DNA from 4 places in the Paenibacillus sp. FSL R5-0407 genome. Region 1 is predicted to be linked to each of the others. Evidence: predicted binding sites of a transcription regulator. Region 1 holds the regulator's gene; each other region holds the start of a gene.
The links. The regulator Rex, encoded in region 1, represses fermentation and respiration genes when NADH is low (regulators of the CRP and FNR family bind a similar motif). The targets are predictions, from matches to a motif close to TTGTGAAATATTTCACAA.
Positions count from the first base shown of each region.

Region 2: nirB (nitrite reductase large subunit NirB) is a predicted target of Rex. The motif match lies at 4,743-4,760, and genes of this name have one in related genera.
Region 3: qoxA (cytochrome aa3 quinol oxidase subunit II) is a predicted target of Rex. The motif match lies at 4,679-4,696, and genes of this name have one in related genera.
Region 4: NYE70_RS19130 (DUF438 domain-containing protein) is a predicted target of Rex. The motif match lies at 4,148-4,165, and genes of this name have one in related genera.

Region 1 is NZ_JBBPAX010000001.1:1,406,854-1,414,352, forward strand. It holds gene NYE70_RS06835 (AAA family ATPase) at 1-371, opposite strand, end outside; gene NYE70_RS06840 (hypothetical protein) at 364-897, opposite strand; gene NYE70_RS06845 (cell wall elongation regulator TseB-like domain-containing protein) at 1,141-1,626, opposite strand; gene NYE70_RS06850 (amidohydrolase) at 1,688-2,989, opposite strand; gene NYE70_RS06855 (redox-sensing transcriptional repressor Rex) at 2,967-3,629, opposite strand; gene dinG (ATP-dependent DNA helicase DinG) at 3,667-6,525, opposite strand; gene NYE70_RS06865 (tetratricopeptide repeat protein) at 6,713-7,342, opposite strand; gene panD (aspartate 1-decarboxylase) at 7,451-7,499, opposite strand, start outside.
Region 2 is NZ_JBBPAX010000001.1:1,601,088-1,608,586, forward strand. It holds gene NYE70_RS07845 (GNAT family N-acetyltransferase) at 1-781, opposite strand, end outside; gene NYE70_RS07850 (formate/nitrite transporter family protein) at 982-1,761, opposite strand; gene nirD (nitrite reductase small subunit NirD) at 1,815-2,156, opposite strand; gene nirB (nitrite reductase large subunit NirB) at 2,190-4,625, opposite strand; gene ric (iron-sulfur cluster repair di-iron protein) at 4,854-5,561, opposite strand; gene NYE70_RS07870 (FAD-dependent oxidoreductase) at 5,755-6,324, opposite strand; gene NYE70_RS07875 (winged helix-turn-helix transcriptional regulator) at 6,384-6,701, opposite strand; gene NYE70_RS07880 (sugar phosphate isomerase/epimerase family protein) at 6,912-7,499, opposite strand, start outside.
Region 3 is NZ_JBBPAX010000002.1:1,109,749-1,117,247, forward strand. It holds gene NYE70_RS24175 (LuxR C-terminal-related transcriptional regulator) at 1-715, shown strand, start outside; gene qoxD (cytochrome aa3 quinol oxidase subunit IV) at 841-1,125, opposite strand; gene qoxC (cytochrome aa3 quinol oxidase subunit III) at 1,127-1,723, opposite strand; gene qoxB (cytochrome aa3 quinol oxidase subunit I) at 1,720-3,663, opposite strand; gene qoxA (cytochrome aa3 quinol oxidase subunit II) at 3,689-4,654, opposite strand; gene NYE70_RS24200 (diaminopimelate dehydrogenase) at 5,084-6,061, opposite strand; gene NYE70_RS24205 (copper resistance protein CopC) at 6,323-7,499, shown strand, end outside.
Region 4 is NZ_JBBPAX010000001.1:4,030,766-4,038,264, reverse strand. It holds gene NYE70_RS19145 (gluconeogenesis factor YvcK family protein) at 1-225, opposite strand, end outside; gene rapZ (RNase adapter RapZ) at 304-1,197, opposite strand; gene NYE70_RS19135 (ROK family glucokinase) at 1,265-2,215, opposite strand; gene NYE70_RS19130 (DUF438 domain-containing protein) at 2,780-4,036, opposite strand; gene NYE70_RS19125 (response regulator transcription factor) at 4,252-4,932, shown strand; gene NYE70_RS19120 (sensor histidine kinase) at 4,929-6,350, shown strand; gene NYE70_RS19115 (transcriptional regulator) at 6,513-7,163, shown strand.

The DNA.
Region 1 (7,499 bases):
GCAGCCTTGGCCATCAAGGTTTTACCGGTTCCCGGAGGCCCCGTCAGCAAAATCCCTTTAATCGGCCGAATGCCGAATTTTTTGATTTCTTCATGCCGAACCATAAAATCAAGCGCTTCGCGCAATTCCTGCTTGGCGCTGTCTTGCCCGCCGATTTCGTCGAAAGTCAAATTGGACGAGCCGATTTTTTTGCGTTTACGTTCCTGGGAAGCCGTGGCAACGATGCCGCCGCGCATCTTGACCGCCGCGAACAATGCCCCCAGCATAACTATGCCGACAAGCAGCGGAATGGCATTATATCCGATAAAAGCGAGGAAAATGAACAGGACGGGTACAAACCCGGCCGCCAGCTCCAGCATCCACTTACGCATTCGGCCACACCCCCATATTCTGCGGTACGCGAGGTAAAATAATAAATTTGCTCGCTTGTCCATCACTCAACGTAATATAGACGTTCCGATCGTCCATTTCAGCCTTGGCTGACAAATTGCTGTCTTTTTCCCGCAATTTATCCAGAGTGTCGGTAATACCGGTATACTCTTTATTTTCCATCGCCTGCGCGATCGGGAACAACGCCTCTTCCCACAAATCGTTAAGCTCCTGAGATGCGTTATCTTGCACTTCCAGCTTCAACTCCCGATTTCCGATCCACTTGCGGCCGTCATTCTGAATTTGCTTCACCAGACTGCCAAAATCGGTTCCCGGTTCTAAATTAAGTTTCACCAGGGCCTGTTTCTGGGTAATATCTGTTTGGACGCTCTTCACACCCTCGTATTGATTCAATTTATTTTCAAACGGGCTCTCGACAGCCCATTGTTTATAGGCAAACCATCCTCCGAATAATAGAGTCGCGGAAACAGCCACGCTCGCGATAATTGGTCCAACGCGCAATTTCACGGCATAATCCCCCTTGATGTAATATTAAATTCATATATCAAATAATACATTAAAACCACATTAGTATATATATCAAACTTACAAATATGAGTATATCACATCGTATATACATTATCGAATAAAGTTGTGAATATATTTAAAATTTTTATAAAAGTGCTCTAAAAACAGCCTTGCACTGAAGCACGGACCGCTTGACAGGTCCATGAATTCAGCGCAAGGCTGTTATCATTTCTTATGCAACATTTACCGGTTCGGCAATGTGAATACCTCTTCCAACGCCTGGCCGTCGCTAAACCGGAAAAAACGGTAATAATGATGCGCCTTTTCCTTATAAAAAAGCTGCCAAACCAATTCATTGTTGTAGATACCCGGCAAAAGCCGCACGACTTCAATACCGGGATATTGATCATGTATGATTGTACGGACTTGGCTTTCCGATACGCCCTCGGACAGCAGCTTTACTTCAGCCTGCCCGCCCTCCGGCAGCCAGACCATGATCTCTTGTCCGTCTGCATCCTTGCCTTCCACTACCCAGCATACTTTGTCCCAGACCGATTTCCACACTTTTTCGGCTTCCGTCAGTCCGGCTTCCTGTCTGGCCCGTTGAACGGCTTCATTCTCTCCTTGCCATATATCCTCGTGGACATACAGATAAAAGCGGTGAAGGCCAATGAGCACCAGCACCAAAATCACAATGGAGAGCAGGATCCATTTGGTTCTGTTCTTCAACCTACTCTTCCTTTCCCCGATGCCGGCTTATTCCGGTTTCTCTTTCATACCCTGCGGCATGTTATCGGCCTAACAGGCCCTCAAAGGCAGCCTGGGCTTCAAACCGGACCTTCTCCTCGTCAAGTGTCAGACAAGCTCCGTGCTTAACTACCTGCTTACCGTTCACCCAAACATGCTCGACATCCTTCGAACCCGCCGAGTAAACGGCATGGGAAATATAATCCGTCCGCGGCAAGAAATGGGCTTGCTCCGTATTCAGCGCGATGAAGTCCGCCTTCATGCCCGCGGCCAGTCTGCCCGTATCTTGAAGGAAGAGCGATTTCGCTCCGTATTCCGTACCCATTCTGAGCGCTTCCGCAGCCGGAACTGCGGTCGGGTCGCCCGAGACTCCTTTGTGAATAAGAGCTGCCAGGCGGATTTCCTCGAACATATCTAGGTTATTATTGCTAGCTGGTCCGTCTGTGCCCAGGGATACGGTTACGCCCGCTTTAAGCAGGTCCGGTACGCGGGCAACTCCGCTTGCCAGTTTGAGATTGCTGCCCGGGTTATGGGAAACGGCCACATTGTGCGCCGCCAAAATTTCGATCTCCTCATCCGTCAAATGCACAGCATGTGCCAAAAGTGCCGGACGGCTGAACAATCCCAGGTTCAACAAATGCTGAACCGGACGCAATCCGTAATCCGCTACGTTCTGCTCGACCTCGGCCCGTGTTTCCGACATATGCGTATGCAGCGGCAGATTCAGGTCATGTGCCGCCTGAACGATCTTCTCGATATAATCCGGCGGACAGGTATATGGCGAGTGCGGCGACATCATCGTCGTAATCCGCCCGTCCGCTTTACCATGCCAATTACGGGCAAAAGCCACCGCCTCATCCAGCTTGTGCTGCTGAACGTCAGGCGGGCATAGCCCGATGACTCCGCGCGTCAGTACCGCCCGGATCCCCGATTGCTCGACAACGGAAGCCACTTGGTCCATGTGATCGTACATATCCAGGAAGGTCGTTGTTCCGCCTTTCAGCATTTCCAGAACGGACAATGCTGTGCCGCGGTAGACATCCTCCCCGGTAAATTTAGCTTCCATCGGCCACATTTTTTCCTGCAGCCAGGTTTGAAGCACCATGTCATCCCCATAACCGCGAAGCAAAGACATGGCGGCATGACCATGGGTATTGACGAGTCCCGGCAAGAAGAGCAGGCCTTTACCGTCGAAGGTTTCGGCGCCCTCCACGCCTTCTTCCGGACGCTGTTCGCCTATATAAGTAATCGTGCTGCCTTCTACCAGCATATATCCGCGAATGACCGGCTTCTCCCGGTCCGGCACGGCGAAGGTTCCGTCTTTAATCAACCATTTCCGATTCATGTTCCGAATGTTCCTTTCCTCCGTTCAAATAATAAGCAAGACTCATCAAGTCGGTTGTGAAATCGGCCGCATGCACCCGCACCTCAGAAGGTACCTTAAGGATCGTGGGCGCAAAATTCAAGATAGCCCCAATTCCAGCGGCCACAAGCTGGTCAGCTACTCGCTGGGCTTCCGGTGCGGGAACCGTAATAATTCCGATCCGGATCTGATTGCCTCTTACCGTATCCACCAGATCTTCGATCGGTTGAATCGTGATATTGTTGATCTGGGTACCGATTTTACCAGGGGATGCGTCGAATACGGCGACGATTTTCATATTGTCCTTCAAATAAGCGTTGTAATTCGACAATGCTTGTCCGAGATTACCGGCTCCGATCAAAGCCACGTTGATCTGCTGGTCCAGGTTCAGAATCTGGCGGATTTTCTCGATCAGATAGGAAACGTCATATCCGATCCCCTTTCGGCCAAAGTCGCCGAAATAAGCCAGGTCTTTACGGATTTGCGCCGGATTGAGATCCAGCTTTTGTCCAAGCTCCTGGGAAGAAACCGTCGGGACCTCCCGGCGGCTCAGTTCATTAAGAAAACGTAAATACACCGGCAATCTGCGTACTACGGCGTCAGAAATTTTTTCCGATTTCATTTGGTTATCCCCCTAATAGGCGCGATTTGAAGAACGTTTATTGTTCCTCTGCGTTCAGCCATTCCGAAATTCGCGGAATCATCTGCCCGAGCGGCATATGCTCCATTTTCGGTCCGGGCAAAGAATATAAAAAGTATTTCCCGTAGTAAGATTCCAAGATGCGTGTATCGTAAACAACCACGATCCCGCGGTCCTGCGAAGACCGGACCAGACGTCCGAAGCCCTGCTTGAACCGAATGACGGCTTGCGGAACGGACAGCTTCATGAACGGGTTCTTCTTCTGCTGCTGCAGCCGTTCGCTCTTTGCCTCCACAAGCGGGTGGTTGGGTGGCTGAAAAGGCAGACGGACAATAGCGAGACTCGTCAGAGCTTCCCCCGGAATGTCCACGCCTTCCCAGAAGCTGCTCGTTCCGAGCAGCACCGAAGCATGTTGTCCCTGGAAGCGACGGGTCAGCTTGGTCCGGCTTCCGCTATCCATTCCCTGCCCGATCACGGTAATTCCTTGTCCGGCCAGCAGCTCCTTCAAAGGATCATATACCTGCCTCAGCATCCGGTACGAAGTAAACAGGACCATCATACGGCCCTTCGTTACCACCGCTGTGTCGGCGAGGGACTGAACCAGAGTAGCCACGAAATGATCGTCCCCTACACTTCCCTTTACGCTCGGAAAGTCCCGCGGAATGACCAGCAGCGCCTGTTCCCGGTAATTGAACGGAGAAGGCAGCATCGAAGTAATCAGTCTGTCCTCCGCCGCGGCTTCGGTTAATCCAAGCTGATCTATCATATACTGGAACGATTTGTCGACCGACAACGTAGCCGAGGTCATGACTACACTTTTCTTTTTGTCGAAGAAATAACCCTTCAATTGCGCGCTCACGTCGATCGGAACCGCGAAAATTTGCAGGGACCGGCTACGGTAATTACCGTTTCCTTCTATCCAGTATACCGTATTCTCGTCCTCCAGCTTAATAAAAAATCGCAGCGCATCGCGTTCGGTTCCGAGATCCTTCAAGAGTCCGCTAATATCGGTGATCAGGCTCTCATAGCCGTAATCATGGTCGTCTTCCTTAAGCTCGTTGATCATCCGCTCGCCTTTGCGGAGAACGTCGCCCATAGCCACAAAAATTTGATTCTCCAGCGCGGCAAGCGTATCCCACGCCTTCGGTTTCTTTTGCGGCAGCAAGCGCAGCACAAACTGTCCAGGATCCCCTGGCGCTGCATCGCTGCGTTCAGGCATCAGCGTAAACATCAGCTCGGCCAGCCGATCCCAGTTCTCCTTCACATCCACAAGGGTCGGATACAATCCGTCAATAACCGAACACCATTCCGCAGATTTCTCACTTCCCGATTGCTGCAGCATACTGCGCAGATTCGGGAATTGCCCGGTATTACTATCCTTAAACAGCCGGGTGAGCGTATGGACAACGGTAAAATACTTCATTTGAAGTCCCAAATGCTTGCCTGCCACTTCTTCCAAATGATGCGCTTCGTCAATTACCAGACGTTCGTATCCAGGCAGCAGCTGGTGGCCGGCTTGAATATCGGTGAACAGCTTGGAATGGTTCGTAATGACCACATCGGCAACACCCGCTTCATGCTTGGCCTTGTGATAGTAACATTTGCGGAACCACGGGCAAGAGCGGCCAAGGCACGAGTCCGATTCACTCGCCACCGTTTCCCAAAAATCTCCACCACGGTTTCCAAGGTTCAGCTCCTCGTCGTCGCCCGTCTCCGTATGGGCCAGCCATACGATCATCTGGGCGGCCGTCATCACCTCTTCTTTAGGTGTCGCAAAGTCTCTTCTATTAATTTTATGTTCAAATTTGCGCAAACACAAATAATGCTGTCTTCCCTTGAATACGGCTGCGCTGAACGGAAAAGGCACGACCTCCGTCAACAGGGGCACATCCCTTTCCCTCAGCTGCTCCTGGAGGTTGATCGTATGCGTGCTGACCATTACCTTCTCATCATTCTTCACGCTGTGGTAAATAGCCGGCAGCAAATATCCGAGCGATTTACCCGTTCCGGTCCCCGCCTCGATCAGCAAGTGCTTATCTTCGTCAAAAGCCCGGGTCACCTCGTTCAGCATCAGGTTCTGTGCTTCGCGCTCCTCATAATCGGGCAGCTTGGCGCGCAGCTTCTCCCGGACCTGCTCCATGAATTGCTCAAAGGACACATCGCGAAGCGGATTGCCAAGCATGGAGTTTCTGGCAGGCTCGATGTCCATCCAGTCCTCCACCTGCAGCGCAAACTGCCGGTAATACGTATAACCGTCAGGGCTTTGATCGGCCTCCCGTTCTTTTTCTTGAAGCATGGCATCAAAAAACCAGCCCAGATCGCTGTCTTCTCCGGCAAAAAGGTCTGACAACCTTTGCAAGACAATCAGCGGCAAATCGGCCAGTTCCTCGAGACATTTCAAGAAAATGAGCGCGGTCGCCAAAGCATCGCTATCCGCCTGGTGGGGCCGGTCATGCTCTACCCCAAACTCGGATGCGACCATTCCCAACTGATAAGTGGTCAACGAAGGGAAAAATATTTTCAAAAAATCCATCGTATCGAGAATGCGTCCCGTAAAAGGCAGATACCCGGTTTTATCGAGTGCACTCTGTAAATAATTAAAATCAAAAGCGACGTTATGTCCCACAAGAACGGCGTCGTCAAGTAACGGCACCATTTCCATCATGACTTCGTCCAGATCCGGCGCATCCTTGACATCGTCTTCCGAAATTCCCGTAAGTCCCGTAATAAAGGGAGGTATGGGTATTCCCGGCTTCACATAGGAACTATAGACCCGGGATACTTTCAAATCTTCATCTATAATGGCAAGCCCTGCTTGAATAATTTCATCAGAGGACTGGTTCCCCGTCGTTTCAAAATCGAGTACGGCATATTTCATGAGTTCCAAAGTCCCTTTCGTTCCAGTCTCTTTTACAGCATAACAGAAGTAAGCCGTTTTGAAAATTCCGGTGTAGACGGTATCCCCGGCAATGCGGACACAATAAAGAGCGATGCTCCCCCATTGAAAGGGGACATGCACCGCTCTTCTGAATCATGGCTTTTGTAACTCAGGTGACCGGATTACATTACAGCAGCGACGTCAATTCGTTTCCGTACTGGAGCTTCCCGGAGCTCTTCATACAGGCTTCCAGATTGGCCAAAGGCTCGGGCAGCGAAGGATCATGATAATGGGCCAAAGTAAAATATTCCTTCGCTTTCGTGCGCACGCCTTGCCGGGCTTCAATGCAGCCGAGCGCGTTATAAATAATCGAACGAAGTCGTTTACTACCGGAACCCTCCAGCACTTTCCAGAAATGAGCAACCGCTTCTCCAAACTGTTCCAGATGCATATGGCACATCGCCAAATAGGTTCGAACCACCGTGCTTTCTGGATAGGTTTCCAAAGAAATCTCAAACTGAGGCAATGCCTGGGAAAACATTAAAAGTTTATAATACCCTTGTCCTTTAATAAAAGCAGCGCAATTCATTTCGGGAAGCTGGGCGCTTTTTCCGCTGTCCGGACTTGCCCAGCTCTGGCGGAAATCGCCCATTTTCTCTTCAAAATTAAGCCATTCCTCAATAATGCCGTCACTCATATGCTTGAGCAAATGCCATTTCTTAGCCAGTTCTTGCTTCTGGTCGCCTTGGGCAACAGGGTATAAGGTCACGATTTCATCCAACATGTCATTCATTTCCGCAAATACATGCTGAAACATCATTCGCATCCCACCTTTAACGAAAATGAAAGCAGCTTGAGCCTTACGTTCATTTTTTGTCTTTGGCGGGCTTTTCATTCCCGGAGGCATTAATTGCATACGAAGGGGTTAGCGTACCGTCGCGTGCAGCTCCTGGCTCGCGGTTTCGACCGGAAAG
Region 2 (7,499 bases), 190 kb from region 1:
TTTTATAATCCGGAGTATAGTGAAACACGATTTTCCTAACGTCTTTGTCTGCAATATGCGATAGGATATCCTGAATTTCAAACTCCTTTGCACTTATGATATCGAACAGATCGATACGATCCTCTTCTTTCTTATAAATAACGATGATATTCTCCTCTTCCAAATAATAAATCTCCTCACTAAAAACATTCAAACCATAGAACATGAGTATCCCTTCCGAATTAGCAGTTCCCCAGCGTTGAGAATTGGGGAGCCTTTCCAGAGATCTTTGATACATCAATGCCCGGTCAGCCTCATTTTGCATATCCAGCTTCCTGACATTTTTATTTGCAGCTGGACCAGATCGATATTCCGATATATTTTCCAGTGAAAAAAGCTGTTCCTGAACCGGACGAAATCCGAATTTCGGGTAAAAATCCAATACGGATTCATTCGCGAAAAGATATATGTATTCACACTTATGTTCATAATCATCAAGGACTTTTGTCAGCAAACGTGACGACAAGCCTTTATTGCGATAATCCGGGTGCGTCATCACCGTGCCGATTTGAACAGCCTGGCTGACTTCCCCGTTTATAATTAAATCCATAATACTTACGGACACATTCGCAATAACCCGATCTCCATCCAAATAAGAGTAAGGGATAAAGCGTTCCTTCCAATACCCTTTTTGATACCAGTCCTCAAAACTTATGCCAAACGTGCCTTGGGCTAAATCTGATAAGCTCTTTCTAGCACGGTCATTATTTTTATAATCCTGAGCAAATCTAATATTGTGCATCACATTCGTCCTCCTATAATAAGCTAGCCCGCTGCATTTTATAATAGAAACTAGTTTAATAAAAAGCCAGTTAAATATTGATTTTAATCATCAATTCCTGGAGGAGACTAACCATTTTTAGTCAACAAAAAAGCTGCATCAGCAGTCACTACAGACCGTTAATGCAGCTCTTAAGCAGCTTTATTTGCTTTTGAACGGGGTTATTTCTTGCGCACCGGTGAGATAAACCAGTAGGCCATACCTACGAATACGGCGCCGCCGATAATGTTGCCGAGCGTGACGGGAATCATATTATGAAACCATCCGGCAAGCGATATCGTTTCGGGGTGATTCGGCAGCATCATGGACAAGCTGAGCAGCGTCATGTTAGCCACGCTATGCTCATAACCACTCGCGATAAAGGCATAGAGACACCACCAGATCAGGACAAGCTTGGAAATGTCATCCTTCGCCCGGTTGGCCATCCAGATGGCCAGGCATACAAGCCAGTTACACAAAATGCCGCGGAAAAACAGTTCCATGACCGGGGCGCCCATTTTCTTGGCTGCAGCCGCAAAGATCAGATGTTCCGGAGCGGCGGTTTTGAACAAACCGGAGCCTACGATCAGTAAACTGAGGATAATCGCCCCCGCTAAGTTGCCGAGAAAGACGATTATCCAGTTTTTGAGGGTATCCGATACCGTGGTACGCTTAGCCAAAGTACTGGCAGTAAAGAACATGTTGTTCCCCGTAAACAGTTCGGAACCGGCAAAAATGACAAGTGTGAGGGCGAGCCCGAACGACATCCCCATAACCATACTCTGAAACGGTGACTTCACCGCGGCCAGCGGCGCACCCACGCTAAATATCAGGATGATGCCCAGTCCCACGTACGCTCCCGCCAGGAGCGTTGATACAAAGTACCGGGGCAAACTTTCATTCATCTTCTCTTTCTTTTTAACGGCTGCTTCCACAATGGATTCTACGCTTTGTGTAAACATTTGACTTTCCCCACTCTCTCTCCCAAGTGCGTTGCTATGCAGCAATCAAGCCGCTATACAGTTTGTAATTCCCCCGCGCCAATCCATACCTGCCCATCCTCTATCTTGACCGGCACCATTTGCGCCTGGCCGGTGTCCGGAGCTTGAACCAGACCGGTGGTCAGATCGATTTTCCAGTCGTACAGCGGATCGTACAAGTAATGTCCCGAAACAATCCCTTCCGCAAGCGGTCCGCCTTTCGGATGAGGATTCTTATTTACAGCTGCGAAAATCCGGTTATCGGAGAGGCGGAAGACGGCAATCTGCCGCCCCCCGATCTCCACTACACGTCCGATCTGTACCAGAAAATGATCCACAGCACCTACAGAAATAAATTCGTTATTCTCTTTAGTCATGTATCGTACTCTCCTTTCACTATTAACCAATGTTTACAGTTGATTACCAACTTCCAAGCGATTAAACAATTTGTCGCTGTTCTCGTTGTCGCGAATCGCTTTCTTCCACGGATCCTCTACTTGCTGCAGAGCAAATTCAATCCGTTCCATAAGCGCCTTCCGATTCTCAGGATTATCTACTACAGCGGTCTTGATCTGTTCCAGACCGATGCGTTCCACCCATTCCGAGGTTCTCTCAAGATAGTTGCCGGTTTCACGGTAGTACTGCATAACCGCACCGACAATTTCGATCAGTTCTTCATCGGTCTTCACTTTGCAGAGCGAATCCGCAAGCCGGGCTTTGATCCCGCCGTTACCGCCGACGAAAATTTCCCATCCGCCGTCATTACCGACGATCCCGATATCCTTCGTGCACGATTCCGCGCAGTTCCGCGGGCATCCGTTCACAGCCAATTTGAATTTGGCAGGGAAGTCGAGACGCTCGAATTTGCGTTCCAGCGTAGCCCCCATTCCCATCGAATCCTGGGTACCGAATCGGCAGAACTGCGAACCGACGCAGGTTTTCACCGTGCGCAGCGATTTAGCGTACGCATAGCCCGAAGGCATGTCGAGTTCTTCCCAGACTTTTGGCAAATCCTCTTTTTTGACGCCGATCAAATCAAGCCGTTGGCCGCCGGTTACTTTAACGACCTTCACATCGTATTTCAGCGAAATGTCCGCAATCCGTTTCAATTCTTCCGGTGTAGTCACACCGCCATACATGCGGGGAACGACAGTATAGGTTCCGTCCTTCTGAATATTCGCGTTCATCCGCTCGTTGACAAAACGCGATTCCTTTTCGTCTTCATGCGTATCCGGATTGATCATCCCGAGGTAGTAGTTAATGGCCGGCCGGCACTTCGAGCAGCCTTCCGGTTGGCTCCAACCCAGCACATTCATTACTTCTTTAGTTGTTTGCAGGCCCTTCTCCTTGATTTCGGCCACGATTTCATCACGGCTCAAGGTAGTGCAGCCGCAAATTCCTTGTTTGGCTGTTGACTTGAAGCCGTCCCCAAGCACATACTGCAAAATTTGCTCAACCATCGGTTTGCAGCCTCCGCAAGAACGGGTGGCTCCGGTACATGCTTTGATTTCATCAACCGTTGTCATACCTTGATTCGTAATTACATCTACGATCGTACCTTTGGTAACGCCGTTGCAGCCGCAGACGATTTCTTCATCCGGCATGCTTTCCACGGATGTGGTCTTCTTGGCCCCGCCGCCGCAGCAGCCGGTTCCCATCAATGTACCGTACAATTCATCCGTCATGACCGTTTTCTGTTTAATCAGCTTTTGCAGTTCAGCCGAATCCGTAATATCACCGAAGAGTACGGCACCGACCATAACTCCGTCTTTCAGCAAAATTTTCTTGTAGGTACGTTTCCAATCATCTTTATTCGCAATCACGGTGTGCTCCGGACCATCGATGAATTCACCGGTCGAGAACACGTCAACGCCCGAAATTTTAAGCTTGGTCGATACGACCGAACCTTCATACGGAGGGGCTTCGACGCCGCTAATGTGTTTAGCCAGCACCATGCCCTGTTCGAATAAAGGAGCAACCAGGCCGTAGCAGGTGCCACGGTGTTCCGTACATTCGCCGACCGAGTACACGCCTTCCATCGAGGTTTGCATATAGTCGTCAACAACAATCCCGCGATTGACGGTAATTCCGCTTTCCTTGGCAACCGCGACATTCGGTTTGATCCCTACCGCCATTACGACAAACTCGGCATCCAATACCGTATCGTCGGCAAACCGCAGGCCGCTGACTCTCGTTTCGCCCAGCAATTCGGCCGTTTGCGCGCCCATTTTGAATTTGATTCCCTGGCGCTCGAGCTCCGATTTCAGCATCGAAGCGGCTTGGTGATCAAGCTGACGCTCCATCAAGTCCTCCATCAAGTGAACGACCGTAACATCCATCCCAAGCTGAACCAGCCCTTTAGCTGCTTCAAGACCAAGCAATCCTCCGCCGATGACGGCTGCTGTACGGCAGGTTTTAGCCGCTTCAAGCATTTGATTGCAGTCTGCAATGTCGCGGAAACCAACTACGCCTTCTTTGTCGCTGCCTGGAATCGGCAAAATGAACGAGTTGGAACCTGTAGCAATCAGCACCTTGTCATAAGGAACCCGCATTCCGTCCGCGGTAACTACTTCTTTAGTCTGCTCATCGATTTTGGCAACCGTAGTTCCCGTATACAGCGTAATTCCATTCTCCCGGTACCAGTTCAAATCATTAAGCACGATATCATCGATCGTTTTGCTGCCTTCCAAAACATAAGACAACATAATCCGGTTATAGTTGGGGTGCGGCTCGCTCCCGAACACCGTAATATCAAATCTCTTCGTCAATTTCAAAATTTGTTCGACAGCGCTGATTCCCGCCATCCCGTTACCGATCACCACGAGCTTTTCTCTATCTGTTCCCATATTGGAATTGCCTCCTTCAAAATGCAATCGTTTCTTTGTCCACTAACATTTTCTTTTTCTTTAATAACTTAATTATAATTTAAAATTCAAAATACATTGTGATCTATTTCACACTAAATGTGAAACTTATCACAATATTGTTCATACATTTTTATGTTTTTCTATTGAAAAACACAATTTTTTCCCTCCTGCTCAAGGAGGGAAGGTCCATATTCCACTTTTCTCTGCTTATAAAGACGTGTAACGAGGAAACAAAATGTTATTTTCAAGGTGAATATGACTAAATGTCATCCCTTCCAGCTCTTCCAATCGTGCATAAGTCGTACGGTACGTCGTACAAGCATGCGCCGGCGGCTGAAAATCTCCGGTAATATCTCTCAAGCGTTTCAAAATCTTGCCTGCCCCGTCATGCTCCGCTTCCAATTCTGTAATCGCCGCAAGCATTTTATTTAGAACTTCTTGTTCTTGACCCAGTTCCCAATTTATCATTTTCGGAAAAACTTCCGCTTCTTCCTTGGCTGTATGTTCAAGCAGTTCGTTTCGGAGCTGGCCGTACAGTTGTTCTACTTCGACTAAATGAGGATCGTGCCCGCCATGTACGCGAGAGACCTTGATTACACTCTTATGCAGCTCCGGCAATTCTTCACGCAAATAAGCGTGATGCTTATTCACGATATGCCCGATAAGGGTTTGCGAATCCGCATCGGTCCAGGAATCCCTCTCCTCCGCATTCGGATGATCCACGGCCAGTTTTGCCAAATCGGATAGCAGTTCATCGACTTCCAGATTTCTTTCCTTTGCCGCCTCTTGAAGAGGCCGGTTACCACCGCAGCAAAAGTCAATTTTGCGGCGACGAAAATAATCTGCTGATTTCGGGAATTCAAGTACGATATCCCGGACTAAACTTTTCTTGTCGAATAGCAGCTTCTGCTCCATCACACCTATTCCCTCCTGTTTAGCATCTCTAATCAAACTATATTCAATTTAGCGTACCTTTACCCCCTGCTTTGTGATTGGCGTCACAAACCTTTTGTCCATTCTGCGCAAAAAAGCTTCCCAAGAGACATTAACTCTGGGAAGCTTTGAATCTGCCACTATTCATTTATGTGTTTTGGTGGATGTTATAACGTTATGACTTTAATACATCGTGGTCCACGTAGCGTTCGCCATTCAGTTCACTGATCAGCTCGATGGCTACTTTAGCGCCGTCACCCGCCGTAATAATCGTGTGAACGCTTACGCCGGCGACCGTACCAGCAGCCCATATCCGCGGATTGCTTGTGCGTCCGTTTCCGTCGGTATCGATCACGGTCTTGATTCTAGGTTCTCTGCCTTCCTTAAGCTCAAGGCCGATCGCCCCCGCCAATTCCGTCAATGCTCCGGTTGCCAGGATGACATGGGATGCCTCATAGCTTCGGCCGGATTCCGTCTTTACGGTCACTTTGGATCCGCCGTTCGTATCCACTACCGTAACTTTCTCCTCAATGAACTTGGCTCCGAACTTCTGGGCCTGCTCCCGACCGATTTTTAGCAAATCCGGTCCGGAAATGTCCTTGGCTCCATAGTGATTCTCAATCCATGCCCGTTTCGTCATACTGGCATTGCTGTCAAGAACCAGGGTTTCCTTCCCTGCCTTGGCCAGAAATAATGCTGCGCTAGATCCTGCTGGTCCCGCTCCGATTACTATTACCTCAGCCACAAGTACACCCACTTTCTATATAATTCGTGCCGCTCCGCTGCGGGATAACGGCACGTAGACTACTCGATCCACTGCTCAGCCCAGCATTGCACCTGTTCCATGACCGGACTTAGCGCTCTTCCTTTTTCCGTCAGTTCGTATTCAATGCGTACTGGAGTTTCGGGATAGACATGCCGGTCAACGATCCCCTCGTTCTCCAGATCCTTCATCCGTTCGGAGAGCATCTTATCGCTCATGGCCGGAATCCCGTTAGAAATGTCCTTAAAACGCTTGGGTCCGCTCATCAATGTATGAATGATCAGACCGTTCCAGCGTTTGCCGAGAATCACAAACGCGGATTCAAAACGTGGACACATCGCGAAATTATTATCTTCCATCTGAATTCACCTCTTAATATATAAACCGATATTGGAGCCGTATGAGACTTACAATTAGTTAGTATATTTCATCATAGCATATTTGATAAGGAATGAACACCTGCGTTTCACGCCACGTCTATCTTGAATTATACAACAATTCCTTGATATGAAAAAGCGGCTGCCGGGCGGCAGCCGCTACATGCTAAGTATATTTCGGTACCCGGAAACTTATACCCACCACATATCTGCGGCGGAATCCTCAATCAGGATTTGCTGTAGGTTTCGAACCGCTTTGGTAAATCCTTCTTCTGTGGACATCAATCCGTCCTCATGCTCGATGCTGACCACATAATCGTATCCGTGCAGTCTTAGAGCGCTGATGATATCGGCCCAGGTCTTGAGGTCATGACCGTAGCCTACCGTGCGGAATTGCCATGCACGGTCCAGCATTGCCGTATATGGCTGCATGTCCGTAATGCCATACCGGTTGACATTGACCGGATCGATCGTTGTATCCTTGGCATGGAAATGATGGATCGCGTTCTCCCGGCCCAAAATGGAAATCGCCTGCACCGGATCGATTCCTTGCCACCACATGTGGCTTGGGTCCAGGTTGGCACCGATGACCTCGCCGGCCGCCTCGCGCAAACGAAGCAGTGTAGCCGGCGTGTGCACGGAGAACCCGCCGTGCAGCTCAAGTCCGATTTTCACATGATGATCTGCGGCATATTTGCCCCATTCGGTCCAGTAAGGAATCACTTTGTTCTCCCACTGCCAATCCAGGACTTCCTTGAAATCATTCGGCCACGGAGCGAC
Region 3 (7,499 bases), on a different contig from region 1:
TGAGGCAAAAAAAGAACTGGCCCCCTTGCATAGCGGTTCCGGGAGCAAACCGGTATACCGCCGGGAGACCGAGTTTCTTGCGTTGGCTCGGCTGCTTTGGAGGCAGCGCAAGGAAGCTGAAGCTCTGCCGATGCTCGAACTGCTCAAGCTGCAAGCGGAGCGAGAGCAGCAGATCGCCAGCCTTGTGGAGATCATCTGCCTTCAGGCATTGCTTGAAGCTCAGCGGGGACAGCGTCTGCTTTCCCTGAGGCTTATAGAGGAAGCGCTCGTTCTCGGCAAAAACAACGGCTACCGCAGAACCTTTATGGATGAAGGAACGGACATGCGGCGGCTGCTAAAGACTTACCTTGCCGATCGGTACAATATGCGCGCTTCGTCTGACTCCGACCAAGGAATATCGCAGCAGGAGGCTCTCCTTGAATATGTGGAGAAGCTGATTCATGACTTTTCTGACACGCCGGACATTCCTGCGCTTCAGAACCTCTCGGTGCCGGACCTTCTCGAGCCCTTGAGCGGCAAAGAGCTTCTCCTGCTGGAACAGCTCCGCCTCGGAGCGACCAACAAGCAGATGGCGGCAGCGCTCGGATTATCCGAAGGCACCATTCGCGTGTACTTGTCCCGCCTGTACGAGAAACTGGGCGTATCTACCCGCACCCAAGCACTGGTTAAAACCCAGAGCCTGCCATTGCCCGGGGGAAGTATATTGAGCGATTAGTTGCTCTTTGGTGGTTATATAAAGAGTCGAGGCCCCTGCTGGGCGTACTGCAAAAAAAGCCGTAGTCTCCTTATAAGGAGACTACGGCTTTAATCATATTACTGCTTCCCTTAACGAGCCTTTTCTTACTGGTAACCCCAGATCATCGTGAACAGCGTACCGAACACGGTCACCAGGCCGACGAACAAAGCGTAAGCGATATTCGTATACAACGCCTTTTTGGAGCCATCCTCACCGATGTGCATAAACAGGATAAGCTGTACTCCCATTTGGATGACCGCACTTACGAGGAGAATACTCATTCCGGCAGCTACCGACAAATCGAAGAAAACAACGGATAAGGCAAAAATGGACAGGATCAATGAGAACAAATATCCCATGACGTGTTTAACAGGGAATAGTTTTTTCATATCACATCAGTCCTTTCAGATAGACGAAGCTGAAGATGAAGATCCAGACTACGTCCAGGAAGTGCCAATACAGCGAGAAAATAAACGACTTGTTCGCCGTGTCGAGCGTGAAGCCTTCACGCCCGATCTGAATCATCAGTCCGATGCCCCACAGCAGACCCAACGTTACGTGGGAGCCGTGTGTTCCGAGCAGGACGAACAAGCTGGACAGGAACGCGCTCGTTTGCAGCGTCGCCCCCTCATTTACATAAGTTACAAACTCCATGATTTCGACACCGAGGAACACGGCGCCTAGCAGCAATGTGATGAAAAAGAACACCATCGCCGGCTTTTTCAAGCCCTGCCGCATACTGTTGATAAACAGGCCGATCGTAAAGCTGCTTGTAAGTAGCACGAACGTTTCGATCATAACCGGCCCGATTTCGAAAATCTCATGCCCCGACGGACCGCTGCCCGTACGATTCCAAAGCGTAAGGTAGACGGCAAACAGGGTCGAGAACAGAACAATCTCGGCTCCGAGGAACAGCCAGAATCCGAAAATACGGTTGCTGTTCTCTTCGGAACGATACTCCAGCGGTAACGTATGATCTAATTTCATGCCTGTTCACCCCCCAATCTTGCTTCCGTCTCCAGAATTTCTTTTACCGGGATATGCCGACCATGGTCACGTTCGAACGAGCGCACCGCCAGCATAACCACTACGCCGATGCCTGCGATAATCGTAGGAACCCACCAGCTGAATACCATGAAGAATCCAAAGAAGAAGAATATAATTCCCAAAATGAACGGCTGTCCGCTGTTATTCGGCATATGAATTTCTTCAATCTTGCCTTCGTAAAGCTGATGTCCGCCTTTTTTGGATTCCCAGAACGGATCCAAGCCTTTAACCGTAGGCTCGATCGCAAAGTTGTATTCCGGAACCGGACTGTGCGTGCTCCACTCGAGCGTCCGTGCATTCCATGGGTCGCCCGTCGTATCTCTCGGAGCGTAACGGAAGCTCCAGTAAATATTGTAGACCAACAGAATGAAGCCGATCGCAAGACCGACAGAGCCGATCGAAGCAAGTAAATTCAGCGGGCCAAAGCCCGTACTTTCCGAATAAGTGTACATCCGGCGCGTCATCCCTTTAAGTCCAAGGAAGAACAGCGGGAAGAACGTCACATTAAAGCTGATAATGATCCACCAGAAGGCGCGTTTGCCCTGGCGTTCATCAAGCCGGAACCCGAACAATTTCGGGAACCAGTAGTAGAAGCCGGCAATAACGGCGAACACGGTACCCGGAATAAGCACGTAGTGGAAGTGGGCTACCAGGAACATCGTGTTGTGGTACTGGTAGTCGGCACTCGCCATCGCGAGCATAACGCCGGTTACGCCGCCGATCGTGAAGATCGGAATAAAGGCGAGCGAGTACAGCATCGGTGTAGTGAACTCGATTCGGCCTTTCTGCATCGTAAAGAGCCAGTTGAATATTTTGACCCCGGTCGGTATGGCAATCGCCATCGTCGTGACCGAGAACACGCCGTTGACCATCACGCCGTGACCCATTGTATAGAAGTGGTGAGCCCATACAAGGAAGGACAGCAACGAAATGACGACCATACTCCAAACCATGGATTTATAGCCGTACAAGTTTTTCCGCGAGAACGTGGAAATAATTTCACTGTAAATCCCGAACGCAGGCAAGATAACGATATATACCTCAGGATGGCCCCAAACCCAGAACAAGTTGGCCCAGAGCATGTCCATCCCGCCATTGGCCATCGTAAAGAACTGTGACCCGAATAAGCGGTCGAACATCATCAGCGCCAGTGCCACGGTCAATACCGGGAAGGCGAACAGGATAATAACGCAAGTAATGAGTACCGACCAGGTAAACATCGGCATCTTCATCAGGGTCATGCCTTTAGCACGCATTTTCAGAATCGTCGCGATAAAGTTGACGCCGGTCATCAGCGTACCGATACCTGCGATCTGAATCGCGATCGAATAATAGTTATTCCCTACCGTAGGGCTGAATTCCAGACTTGCCAGCGGGAAGTATGCCGTCCAGCCAGCATCCGGCGATCCGCCGATGACGAAGGAAATGTTGAACAGCATCGCTCCGGCGAAGAACAGCCAGAAGCTGACCGCATTAAGCCGAGGAAACGCTACGTCGCGAGCCCCGATTTGCAGCGGAACTACGACGTTCATCAAGCCGATAATAAACGGCATGGCCATGAACAAAATCATGATGACCCCGTGGGTCGTAAAAATTTCGTTATAGTGCTGCCCGTCAAGCAGCCCGTTTTCCGGCATTGCCAGCTGGGCACGCATCAAGAGGGCGTCAACGCCGCCGCGGAACAACATCAGCAGCGCGGAGATGATATACATAATCCCGATCCGCTTATGGTCGACGGTAGTCAACCATTCACGCCACAAGTAGCCCCATTTTTTAAAATAGGTCAGGCCGATAAGAATGGCTAGCGATGCGACGACGATGCTGACCATCGCGCCATAGATCATCGGTTCGCCAGTGACGAAAAATTCGTCCCATTTCATGTCTAGCTAACTCCCTTCCGTTCTATTAGTTGCCGTGCGAGCTATGATCCGCCGCTCCGGCGTCGTCTGTGCCTGTCGAATCCATATTCATTTCGGAATGGTCCATTTCTCCGGACTCTGAATTCATATCCATCTCTTCCGAACCACCATGGTTGTGGCCGGCATTTTCACCTTCTGGAGCAGGTCTGAATTCAAGGTGTGTTGAAGAATAAGATTTTCTGCCGACATGGCTCTCTTTAAGCAATGAGTCGAATTCCTGCTCCGTCAGTTTCGGAGCCGTTGTTTTGACTTCATCAAGCCATTCTTCATAATCCTTCGACGTCATGGCCAGCGCCTCAAACTCCATGTGCGCGAAGCCTTCACCGGAGAAGTTGGAGTTTTTCCCCATGTAAGATCCGGCGTGCTCAGCTACAAGGTTAAGCTTGTTGACCATGTCGCTCATCGCATACTTCTGTCCGCCAAGCTGCGGGATCCAGAAGCTTGAGATTGGCCCATAGGCATACAATCTGAACTCTACCGGACGATTCGTCGGGAAGTTGACGTAGTTGACCGTCTCAATCCCTTCCTCCGGATAGCTGAAATGCCATTTCCAGTTGGAAGACGCCGCATAAATCACGAGCGGTTTTTGGTCTTCGTAACCTTCCGGCACCTTCTCTACTGCGGCAGTACTCCGAATTGTAACGACCGACAAAATGGTAACAATAATGACCGGAATCGTAATCCAGGTGATCTCCAACCATTTGTTCCCCTCCATATGAGGCGGCTCATAGTCAGGAGCGGCTTTAGAAGCGCGGTATTTGGTAAGCATGTAAACGTAAAGAATATAAACAACCAGCAGAACTAGCGCCATTACCAGGATCGAGAAGATAATGACATTAGATTGTGTCTTGGCCACCGGACCTTTCGGGTTTAGTACAGCTAAATTGTTGCATCCGGTCAGAAGGACAAGAAACGCTGAAAAGACAGCGAGCAGCAATCCCTTCCTTTTCATAGGATTCCGATACCCCTTTCTAAATTGTGAACCTCATCACGATGAGCGAGATGAATTCTTGATTATCAGTTATGTTTTATGTTAGGGAAGCCTTGAACTAATGACAATTCATAGAGAAAGGAATAAATGCAATAAATTTACATTTATATCATTAAGGGTCCTATGGTTTGATCTACCCAATTCCGATTACAGACGATTAGAGCTCAAATTCAGCCGTATTCGACGATTTTGATAATTGTTCACATTGCATTCTAAGGAGTGCCGAGTTCGCAAAATTGTCATAATGATACCCCCGTTAGTGATATTAATCACTTACTTATTCTGGACACTCCAGCAATTGATGCATGAATAACTTAGGAACAATCCAAAAAAGAGTTGCCCGGCCATCCGGCCAAGCAACCCTTATTTATCCTAATTATTCCGTTTTTGTTACAGCAGTTCTTTACGAAGCTGCTCCGGCGATTTTGGCGACAACAAACCAAACGGGATGTCGAAGACCGTTTTCGCGCCGGATTGTCCGGACTGGGACAGCTTGTACACTGCGCGGGCATATGCGACCAACACGCTGGCCGTAAATTCCGGATTGCTGTCCAGCTTCAGGCTGAATTCAATGATTTGCGTATTGTTCTCCCCTGTCCGTCCGCTGCGAAGCACGTTGCCTCCATGCGGCATGGCGGAATGGTTTTGCTTCAATTCTTCTTCGCTGATAAAGTTGACGGTCGTCAAATAATCGGAGAAGTAATTCGGCATTTCTTTGATTTCGCGTTCAATCTTCGCCAAATCGGCGCCTTCCTCAGCGACAACATAACACTCGCGAAGGTGCTTTTCTTTCGTCGACAATTCCGGGTTTTCTCCGTTACGCACACGTTCCACGGCGGATTCGATCGGAATGGTGTATTGTACACCGTTTTTCACGCCCGGTACGCGACGGATCGCATCGGAATGCCCCTGGCTTACGCCTTTGCCCCAAAAGGTATACTCTTTCCCTTCCGGCAAAACGGCCTGCGCCAACAAGCGGTTCAAGGAAAACAACCCTGGATCCCAGCCCGTGGAAATTACGCTGACGTTCCCGCCTTTTTGCGCCGCAGCGTTGACTTGCTCAAAATAATCGGGAATTTTCGCATGCGTGTCAAAGCTGTCAACCGTATTAAACAAAGCCGCAAGCTCCGGTCCTTGTTCAGGAAGGTCTGTGGCCGATCCGCCGCAAAGGATAAGAACATCGATCTTGCCTTTATAGTTCTCTACCTCAGAAATATGCACGACGCCGTTTGCCGCCGCAACCTCATTCGGATGTCTTCTTGAAAAAATAGCGCTGAGCTCAATGTCGGGGTTTTGCTTGATCGCTTTTTCGACGCCGCGACCCAAATTACCGTATCCTACGATACCCACCTTGATGATCGATGCCACTGAGGTTTCCTCCTTTAATAAAAATATGCATACTTATTATTTTAACGCACGCCAGCAAATTTTGAAATCGCCAACATACAAAGAGTGCAAATAAACTGCTTATTCGTACAAACAATAAAAAGTCCAACATTCACACTTTAGACATACCACCGGGCATAATTGGAAAGCTATGGAAGTTTCAGCTATACTCATCCGGTAATAATAGTTGTAAAATAAGATAAATGTGTAACATATGTCATTGCAATTGTAAGGTGGTGCGTTTTGCGTCTGAAAAAATACAAATCGTACGTGATAGTTCTTATTCTAGCTTTAGCATGTTGGGCCGCTGTTATTCCGGAACACGCCTCCGCACACGCTTATGTCGTATCTTCCTCGCCCTCTTCAGGGGAAGTGCTGGAGAAATCACCTGAATCCATATTCATTCAATTTGATGAAGAGATCGAACCCGCCTTTTATTCGCTGCAGGTGCTAAGTCCCTCCGGGGAACGCCTTGACAAGAAGGATGCCGCTATCGATCCGAGCCGTCCCGACAGACTTGTCGCCGGGCTAACTCCCGGATTAGTGGACGGAATTTATACGATTAAATGGAAAGTTGTCTCCAGTGACGGTCACCCGGTTTCGGGAACCCTAGCATTTCAAATCGGCAACCCGGGAGCTGGAAGCGTTCCGATCGTAACATCAGATAATCAGGTTCCTTCCCCGGAATGGAGTCTGCTGTTGATCCGCTGGCTTTGGTATGCGGGGATGACTTTGACCACCGGCACGCTGCTATTCCAACTGTTCTTGCTGCCTCGCAGCGCACGGATTAACGGGATACCGTTCAAAACGAAGCGCAGCAAGCTCCTGCTCAATTTAGGCATTGTGCTGGCCGCCACGGGCATTATCGCAAGCCTGCCGCAGCAATCCGCCAGTAATGCAGGCGTGTCATGGACAAGCGCTTTGAGCGCCGACCTGATAAGTGAAACCTTGCAATACACCGGCTTCGGCACGATATGGAAAATCCAGCTGGCGCTACTGGCGTTGCTGGCCTTTGCCTCCCTGCTCTGGATGAGGATCGGAAACATCCGGCATCCGCGCGAAACAGACATCCGACTTTCTGTGTATGCAGCTTGGGCTGCTATGGCCTTCAGCCAAGGACTTATGCTCTCCAAGGCTTTTATCGGCCATGCGGCCGCCGCGGAGGGCAAGGCGCTTGCTGTTACGGCGGATTATCTGCATTTATCCGCCGCATCGCTTTGGCTAGGCGGCCTGCTGGCCATCGTCTTTCTGTTGCCGGAGGCCGCTGCGAAGGCGAGCTCCCCTGAAGAGGTCGCTTCTGGACAACGTCCGCTTGCTTATTGGCAGGCCGTAAGCCGTTTCTCAGCGCTCGCCTCCGCAAGCGTGGCCGTTCTGTTGATATCCGGGATCTACGGTACTGTCATCCATATTCCATCACTGA
Region 4 (7,499 bases), 2.6 Mb from region 1:
TGATCCGGAAGCAAAGCGATAGCTTAACATATCCGACAACAGCGGCTCCACGTCCGCCAGCGCGGTCAATACGTTGCGGATATCCCCTGGAGGCGGCATTTGCAGCTCGCTCCGAAGAATTCCGGAGCTGCCTCCATCGTCGGCTACCGTAACAATGGCCGTGATATCGAGCGGCTTTTCCTTCAACCCGCGAAGCATGACGGATAGGCCGGTTCCCCCGCCCATCACCACGATTCGCGGCACTCTTCCTTCCTTGGCCCGATCTATCACTTCTGACTCACCTCTTGACTTTCTGAGCGGCCTCTAATGCCGGTCCCGGCCCTCGTCCCGGTGACTCACGCGAATACTCTCCGTTTCGCTGGTCCCGAGCATCCGGCCCAAATATTCCGCGATCGCAACCGAACGGTGTTTGCCGCCGGTACAGCCGATCCCGATAATGACCTGGCTTTTTCCCTCTTTATGATACTGAGGCAGCAGGAAGTGCAGCATGTCTAGCAATTTGGTCAGGAATACCTGGGTTTCCGGCCACTTCATAACATAATCATATACTTCACTGTCTTGTCCCGTGTGTGGACGAAGCTGCTCTATATAATGCGGGTTCGGCAGGAAACGGACGTCAAACACCAGGTCGGCGTCGATCGGTATGCCGTACTTGAACCCGAAAGAAGTAATATTAACAGATAAATTGCTGCTCTCCAAGTGGGAGAACCGGGAAATGATCTTTTCTTTAAGCTGCCCCGGCTTCATGTTGCTGGTATCGATCACTTGAGTTGCCGACAACTTCAGTTCCTCGAGCATCTTGCGTTCCAGCCGGATTCCGTCGAGCGGCATTCCTTCCGGCGCCAGCGGATGGCGACGGCGGCTTTCCTTATACCGCTGTACAAGCACGGCATCGGTTGCGTCCAGGAACAGGATTTCGCTTTTGATCGTAAAATGGTCCTTGATATACCCGAGCGATTCCGACAGCGCCGTAAAGAACTCCCGGCCGCGCAGGTCAATGACTAGCGCCACTTTGGCGATCTTACCCTTCGATTGCTCGATGAGTTCGGCAAACTTAGGGATAAGTACCGGGGGCAAATTGTCAACGCAGAAAAATCCGAGATCCTCCAAGCTTCTTACGGCCAACGACTTTCCGGCTCCAGACATGCCTGTGATAATGATCAGATTGGCAACAGAAGAAATATCTTTTTCCGGCATCCTTTTCCCTCCTCGCAAAGTCTCCTATTCCTCTATATCTCTTGCATGGATTCCTGATTACTGCTAATTAAGAACGAAGGAACAAACCTGCGGCCCCAACCATTCCGGCATCGTTGCCCAAAGAAGCGGGAACGATTTGCAATCCTTTTTGAACCGGTTCAGGAGTATGCTTCGCAAACACACTGCGTACTTCATCAAACAGAATATCACCGGCTTTGGAAACGCCGCCGCCGATAATGAACAGTTCAGGGTTCAGCACGACAGCTACTGCCGCCAGCGATTTCCCAAGATAGAATGCGGCACGGTTTACGATGCGTACAGCCGTTTCGTCGCCGGCTTTAGCCGCGTCGAATACGTCCTTCGCCATGATGTTGTCCACAAGGGCAAGAGACGTACGTTCGCCGCGGGCAACGGCATCCTTAGCCATCCGAATGATTCCGGTAGCCGAAGAAACCGTCTCCAGGCAACCCATTTGGCCGCAGCCGCATTGAATCGCTTCCAGATCGGGAACGACAGCCATATGTCCAAGTTCCCCAGCCAGGCCGGAGAAGCCTTGATAAATTTTGCCGTCAATGATAATACCGCCGCCGACCCCGGTGCCCAGGGTATAGCATACGCAATTTTCGACGCCTTTGCCTGCGCCGCCCCAAGCCTCGCCGAGTGCTGCCACGTTGGCGTCGTTGTCTATTTTGATCGGCTTGCCCAAACGTTCTTCCAAGATTTCACGGATGTGAAGATCCTTCAAACCTACATTCGGCGCAAAAATAATAATGCCTTCGCGAACGTTAGTAAAGCCGGCCACCCCGGCACCTACACCTGCCACTTGCTCCCACTCAAAAGGGGATTGTTCCACAATCAGGCGAACGTAACGCTCAATGTTATTAATGATCGTCTCCGCGCCTTTCTCCGTTTCGGTGGGCCCTTCGTAAGTATGAAGAAGCTGACCTTCCTCATTACAGATGCCGACTTTAATCGCCGTCCCGCCCAGGTCAACACCAATGTAGATTTTTTCAGACATTGTACAAGCCACCTTTTTCTCTTAAATAGTAAATGATAAAAGTTCGAGTTCAAAAAGTCAGGTTTTCAGGACCGAAGCTTATCCTTCCGAAGTGCGTTTTTACAAAACGCTTTAGGTTGGATGAAGATAGGGACTGAGTAGCAGAGCTAAACGTTTTCGTAGAAAACGACTTCGTAAGCATTTGCTCATTAGGTACGTGAGCAACGGAAGGCCCGGCTGAATTCAGGATTCGACGTCGAATCCTCATCCTGATCTACTTCGTCGTGGAAAGATGACTTTTTGGACAACCTTAAAAAAGAATATTCCTACGTACCAACTATAAGCGAACCCTCCCGTTCGGTCAAGAGACGCAGGGAGACCGAGAATCCAGTAAAGACAAGGCTTCCGGGCAATATGACAACGATCACAGCCCCATAAGTTCAGTGTCTGGCCAGGTCCTTCCGGCAAGGGTATAGGCGGCCTGTCCTTACTGTGGAATGCAAACGATATACGAGAGCAGTACGCCCATGCCGATATAAAAACAACCCCGACTCCTACCCAAGGAAATCGGGGCTATCCATTATGTTAAGACAATATCCGCTTTTGCCCTTCCAAGGCGCGGATCGGTGCGATATTTTGCGTGAATTCCAGAGTTCCGAGATAACGCCCGTCCTCACTGCGGACCGCGAAGTAACGGATGTACACAAATTTATCCTTGACCGGAATCCAGAAATCCTCGGCATCCTTTTTGCCCGATTTAAAATCCGCCAACAGCTCCTCGACGACGTGTACGCTTTGGGGCGGGTGACAGTTCTGAACCGTACGGCCGATTACCGCATTAGTCCGCGCGAAAATCCGCTCCTTGCCGTGCGAGAAATACCGGACCACATCATTCTCATCGATAAAGGTCAAATCGACGGGCAGGTGATTCATAACCGCTTCAAGCTGCTCCACCGACAAAATGCCGGTTTGGAATTTCACGAAGCCCTGCGGTGTTTCGCCTTTCCCCTCCTCTTCTACGGCCACCAGGCCGGGAAGCGGTATGCGTTCAGGAACCCATTCCTGCTCGGGAGCCGTCAGGCAAAAGCCGATCTGGTCGGATTCCCGGGCGATTCGCACCCACTCGTCCTCCGTTAATTTCTCAAGCGCCATCGGAAGCAGGATGTTCTCCTCTTTAAAGATCATGGCATTCACTTCCTGGATAATCCGCTCAAGATCAATGGACAGTGTCTCCTTGTCCCCATCATAAGCGGCCAGCTTGCCCTTGACCTCCTTAATCATCATGCGGATGCCGTCATCGACCCCCCACATGACTTTAGTCGGCCCGTAGATCCCGTACTTCTCCAGATAAGGGAAGAGCAAATTTTCCTTGCGGCTGTAATGCTTGTCGAGATCCATCAGCAGGTTCAAATCCTCCAGCAGCTTTAATATGATGTCCTCGGAGTCTTCTTTCCGGAATTTATCCAGATGCAGTTCCAGCTTAAAATTAACCAAACGCTCAATTTCGCGATTCTCCAGTTTGAAGGTATGCACGGGATGTCCGGGCTGCTCCTCCGGCTTGGAAGAACGGTGAATATCCTCAATCGATCCTTTAAAAATCGCCGTATGCACGGAACACAACCGTTGCACTTCCTCAACCGGAATGCCTTCCTCTTCCATCAGCGCATGCTCCATAGCGGAAATCTCAGATACCGTGACATCGCCTACCGCTTCTTCAAAACGCGCTTTGACTTCCTCCACGCTCTTCCCCTGGTGCAGCTCCTTGATGATTTCCTTCAGCAGAGCCTGACGGCGCGACTGTTCCGGCACCCCATGCTCCCGGTTATTGATGAGTTCGCTCATTGCACGGATCTCCCTTCGTTCTTCCATCTCAATCTATTTGCACACCAATAAGTAAAATTCAATTGATAACCATTCTCATATAAAAAAAGTAACATGGCGGGCAATTTGAACTTGTGATCAGAATCACAAATTTATTATGTTGTTCTTGGCAGTTTATTTTTCCTCACCAATTTGCAACAATAGAGTCGAAAAGCCAGAAAGGAAGGATCCCAGTTATGATACCAGGCAAAAACATTCTATATATTGAAGATGATCCCGAAATCGGGGAATGGGTCAGCAGAGATTTAAAAGAGCGCGGCTATAGCGTCACCTGGCTCACCAGTGGAGAGCGGGCGATCGAGGAGGCAGCCTCGTGCAACTTGGCCATTCTCGATGTCATGCTGCCCGGACTGGACGGATTCACCGTCGGACAGCGGCTCAAAAAGCAATATCCGGGACTCCCGATCTTGATGCTGTCCGCCCGAACCTCTATCGACGACAAGCTGCAAGGATTGCAATTTGCCGACGATTACCTGACCAAGCCGTTTCATCCCGATGAATTAGCTGCCCGGGCGGAAGTTCTCCTCCGTCGCAGCGGCCCTCCTTCAGCCGAACCTCTGGAGCTTCGCCACCTGCTCGTCTACGAGAAGGAGAATATCATCAAAAACCGTGAGACCGGGGAAGAAATTACGCTGACCGGAAAGCAATTTCATATTTTTCAATACCTGCTGCGGCATTTGGGTCAAATCATGACGAAGGAACAGATCTATGAGGCGGTTTGGGGAGAGCCCTATCTGGACGGGGATAAAACCTTAATGGTGCATATCCGCCATATGCGCGAAAAGCTGGAGCGTGACCCCGCCGCGCCCGAAGTCATCGAGACGATCCGCGGGATCGGTTACCGGGTACGGGCATGAGAAGACACAGCGGCCAGCCTTTCAAGAAGTTCCGCAACTCGCTGTTGTCCCGCTATTTGGGCATCATCGGCTTCGCGCTTGTATTTATACCCATTCTGATCCCGGTGAGCTTTTTGGCGTCATGGGGCGTCAACCGGGCTTTCTTTCCCGCGTCTGTTCCAGACAAAACGGAGGTCGTCCGTTCCTACGGATCGGGACTACAATTGGAGAATGCTTGGCATAATGCAGCCTCATCTCTAAGCGGCAAAACCCCCGAGGAAATTAACGAAAGACTTCGGGCTTTAAAGCAGGATTATCCTGATGCCTCTATGTTTTGGGTGGATGCGGAGGGACTGACCCGCCTGCAATTGCCGGAACAAAGCGGTTTGCCGTCCAAATGGACGCCGGAAGATGCAGTTGCCTATATGAAGCATGCCGTGGATTCCGATCCTTTTACCGTCGTCGCTTTTATTGGCGGCAAAAGTCAGGCCGCTGGCCAAGGCTTTATGGTGTTTGAGCTCCCGCGCAAAAATATGAAACCGTTGACCGGAGGCCGGGAAGGGGATTATCGGTTTTACGGATTCTTTATCTTCTTGATGTTCTCCTTCTTTATTCTGATCTCGTATTTATTCTTTCGCGACATCCGCAAACGCCTGCTTCGGTTGGAATCCGGCATGACCCGTACCGGACCGAACGGATTGCCCGTCCGCGTCCCGTTGGGCCGGCCCGATGAAATCGGACGCCTGGAGCAGGCCTTTAACCATATGGTTGATGAGCTCGATGACAGCCGACGCCGGGAACATGAAGAGGAGGAGCTCCGCAAAAGCCTGATCAGTAATTTGTCTCATGACTTGCGGACGCCGCTGACCGTGCTTGGGGGCCAGCTCTATTCCTTCCGTAAAGAGCCATTGTCGGATCAGGGTCAACAAGCCTTGGCGCTGATGGAGACCAAGATTAATGACCTGAGCGGTCTCATCGATCATCTCCTATCCTACAATCTGCTCGCCAGCGGACGCTATGCTATGAATCTGGAGGATCGGGACATGCTTCGCGTCGTGCGGGTGAGCGCCGCCGCTTGGTACCCGCTGTGGGAAAAAGCGGGAATCGAGGCCGATATCGATCTGCCGGAGGATCCCTTGATTTGGCACATAGATGAGCAGGGTTTCCGCCGCGTACTGGATAACCTGTTCCAGAATCTGGTCCGTCATGCGGGATCCGGCGGTTATGTCGGCATCTCGATCGAACAGCGCCACCGGAAAACGGCGCTGGTCATCGCCGATCGCGGCCCAGGACTTGGCTCCCTTTCCCCTGCCAAGGGTGCCGGGCTCGGCCTGCAAATCGTCGATCTGCTGCTGCGGGAAATGGAGCTGGTGCGGGAGACGGAGTCTTCCGTTGAGGGCGGGACGAGGGTGTACATTTATCCCGTTCAAAAGAATTGAGTTATCACCCATTTAGGTTATACTGTAGATATTCATTGGTCCGGTCGTGAAGCACACGCCGCTTTGGCATATTTCCCTCCCTGATGGGAGGCGAAGTTGTCAGGGCGGCTTTTTGCTTTTCTACCCCAATACTCAATGAATGAGAGGATGGTGTTATTAACGATGTTGAGGTTCGAACAAGCTTATAAGGAATGGATTCAAGCAGCTATTGAGGAGGAACAAAACATTAGAAGACGCGAAATATTGGAAAAAGGTCTCGGCCATGGCACAATTGAATTCTTGCGTTCGGTTTGGTTCCCTGCCGTAAAAAACTTCGATCACCTATATCCGGAATGGGAAGTACGAGATGCAAACAACGGCTACCGTTACGTGGATCTAGCCTACCTGCCGGGTGGCGCAGCAAAGGGAGGCATCGAGATTCAAGGTTACGGACCTCATGCAAGAGATCTCGATGTACGACGCTTTAAAGACTTATGTTGGCGGCACTGTTTAATGGCATTGGACGATTGGATTTTTCTCCCGATAGCTTTTCTTTCCATCACCGACGAACCGAAACGCTGCCAGCAGTTGGTCCTCGCCTTTATCGGAAAGTTTATCAGCACGGACATACCTTCTCCCTTAACCTGGCTCGAGGCGGAGACTCTTCGTTACGCTAGACGGCAATTCCGCCCGTTTACACCAGCAGAGCTGGCGAACCACCTCAGAATAACCCCTCAAAACGCTAGAAGGATTCTTCACAAACTAGTCGAGCTCCGTCTTCTGTTCGTCGCCGGAGGCCAGCAACGATACCGTACATATGGGTTATTGGGTTGAACATTCGCTGAACATACTCAAAACCGCTGGAGTTTCTTTAGACAAACATTTTGCCACTCGCCTGGGAGCTCCCTGGTTCTGGTCCCTCTGCGCCTAACGAACTCATCAAACCTTATTTGGCCCAAATACCGCAGTTTGAGATTCTAACGAACCCCAGTAACCTTATTCCGAGAAAACTACTGCTTTCTATGCCTAAATTTACTCAATAGCGCCGCTGGAGTTCGTTAGATCTGGTTTGGGGCCATTTTTTCTCAAATAAGTACTGTACGGTTCGTTAGAAAATGAGATTCGTGGGGTTGGTGGGGTTTGATGGCACTTTGGGAGTTTGTTTTAACT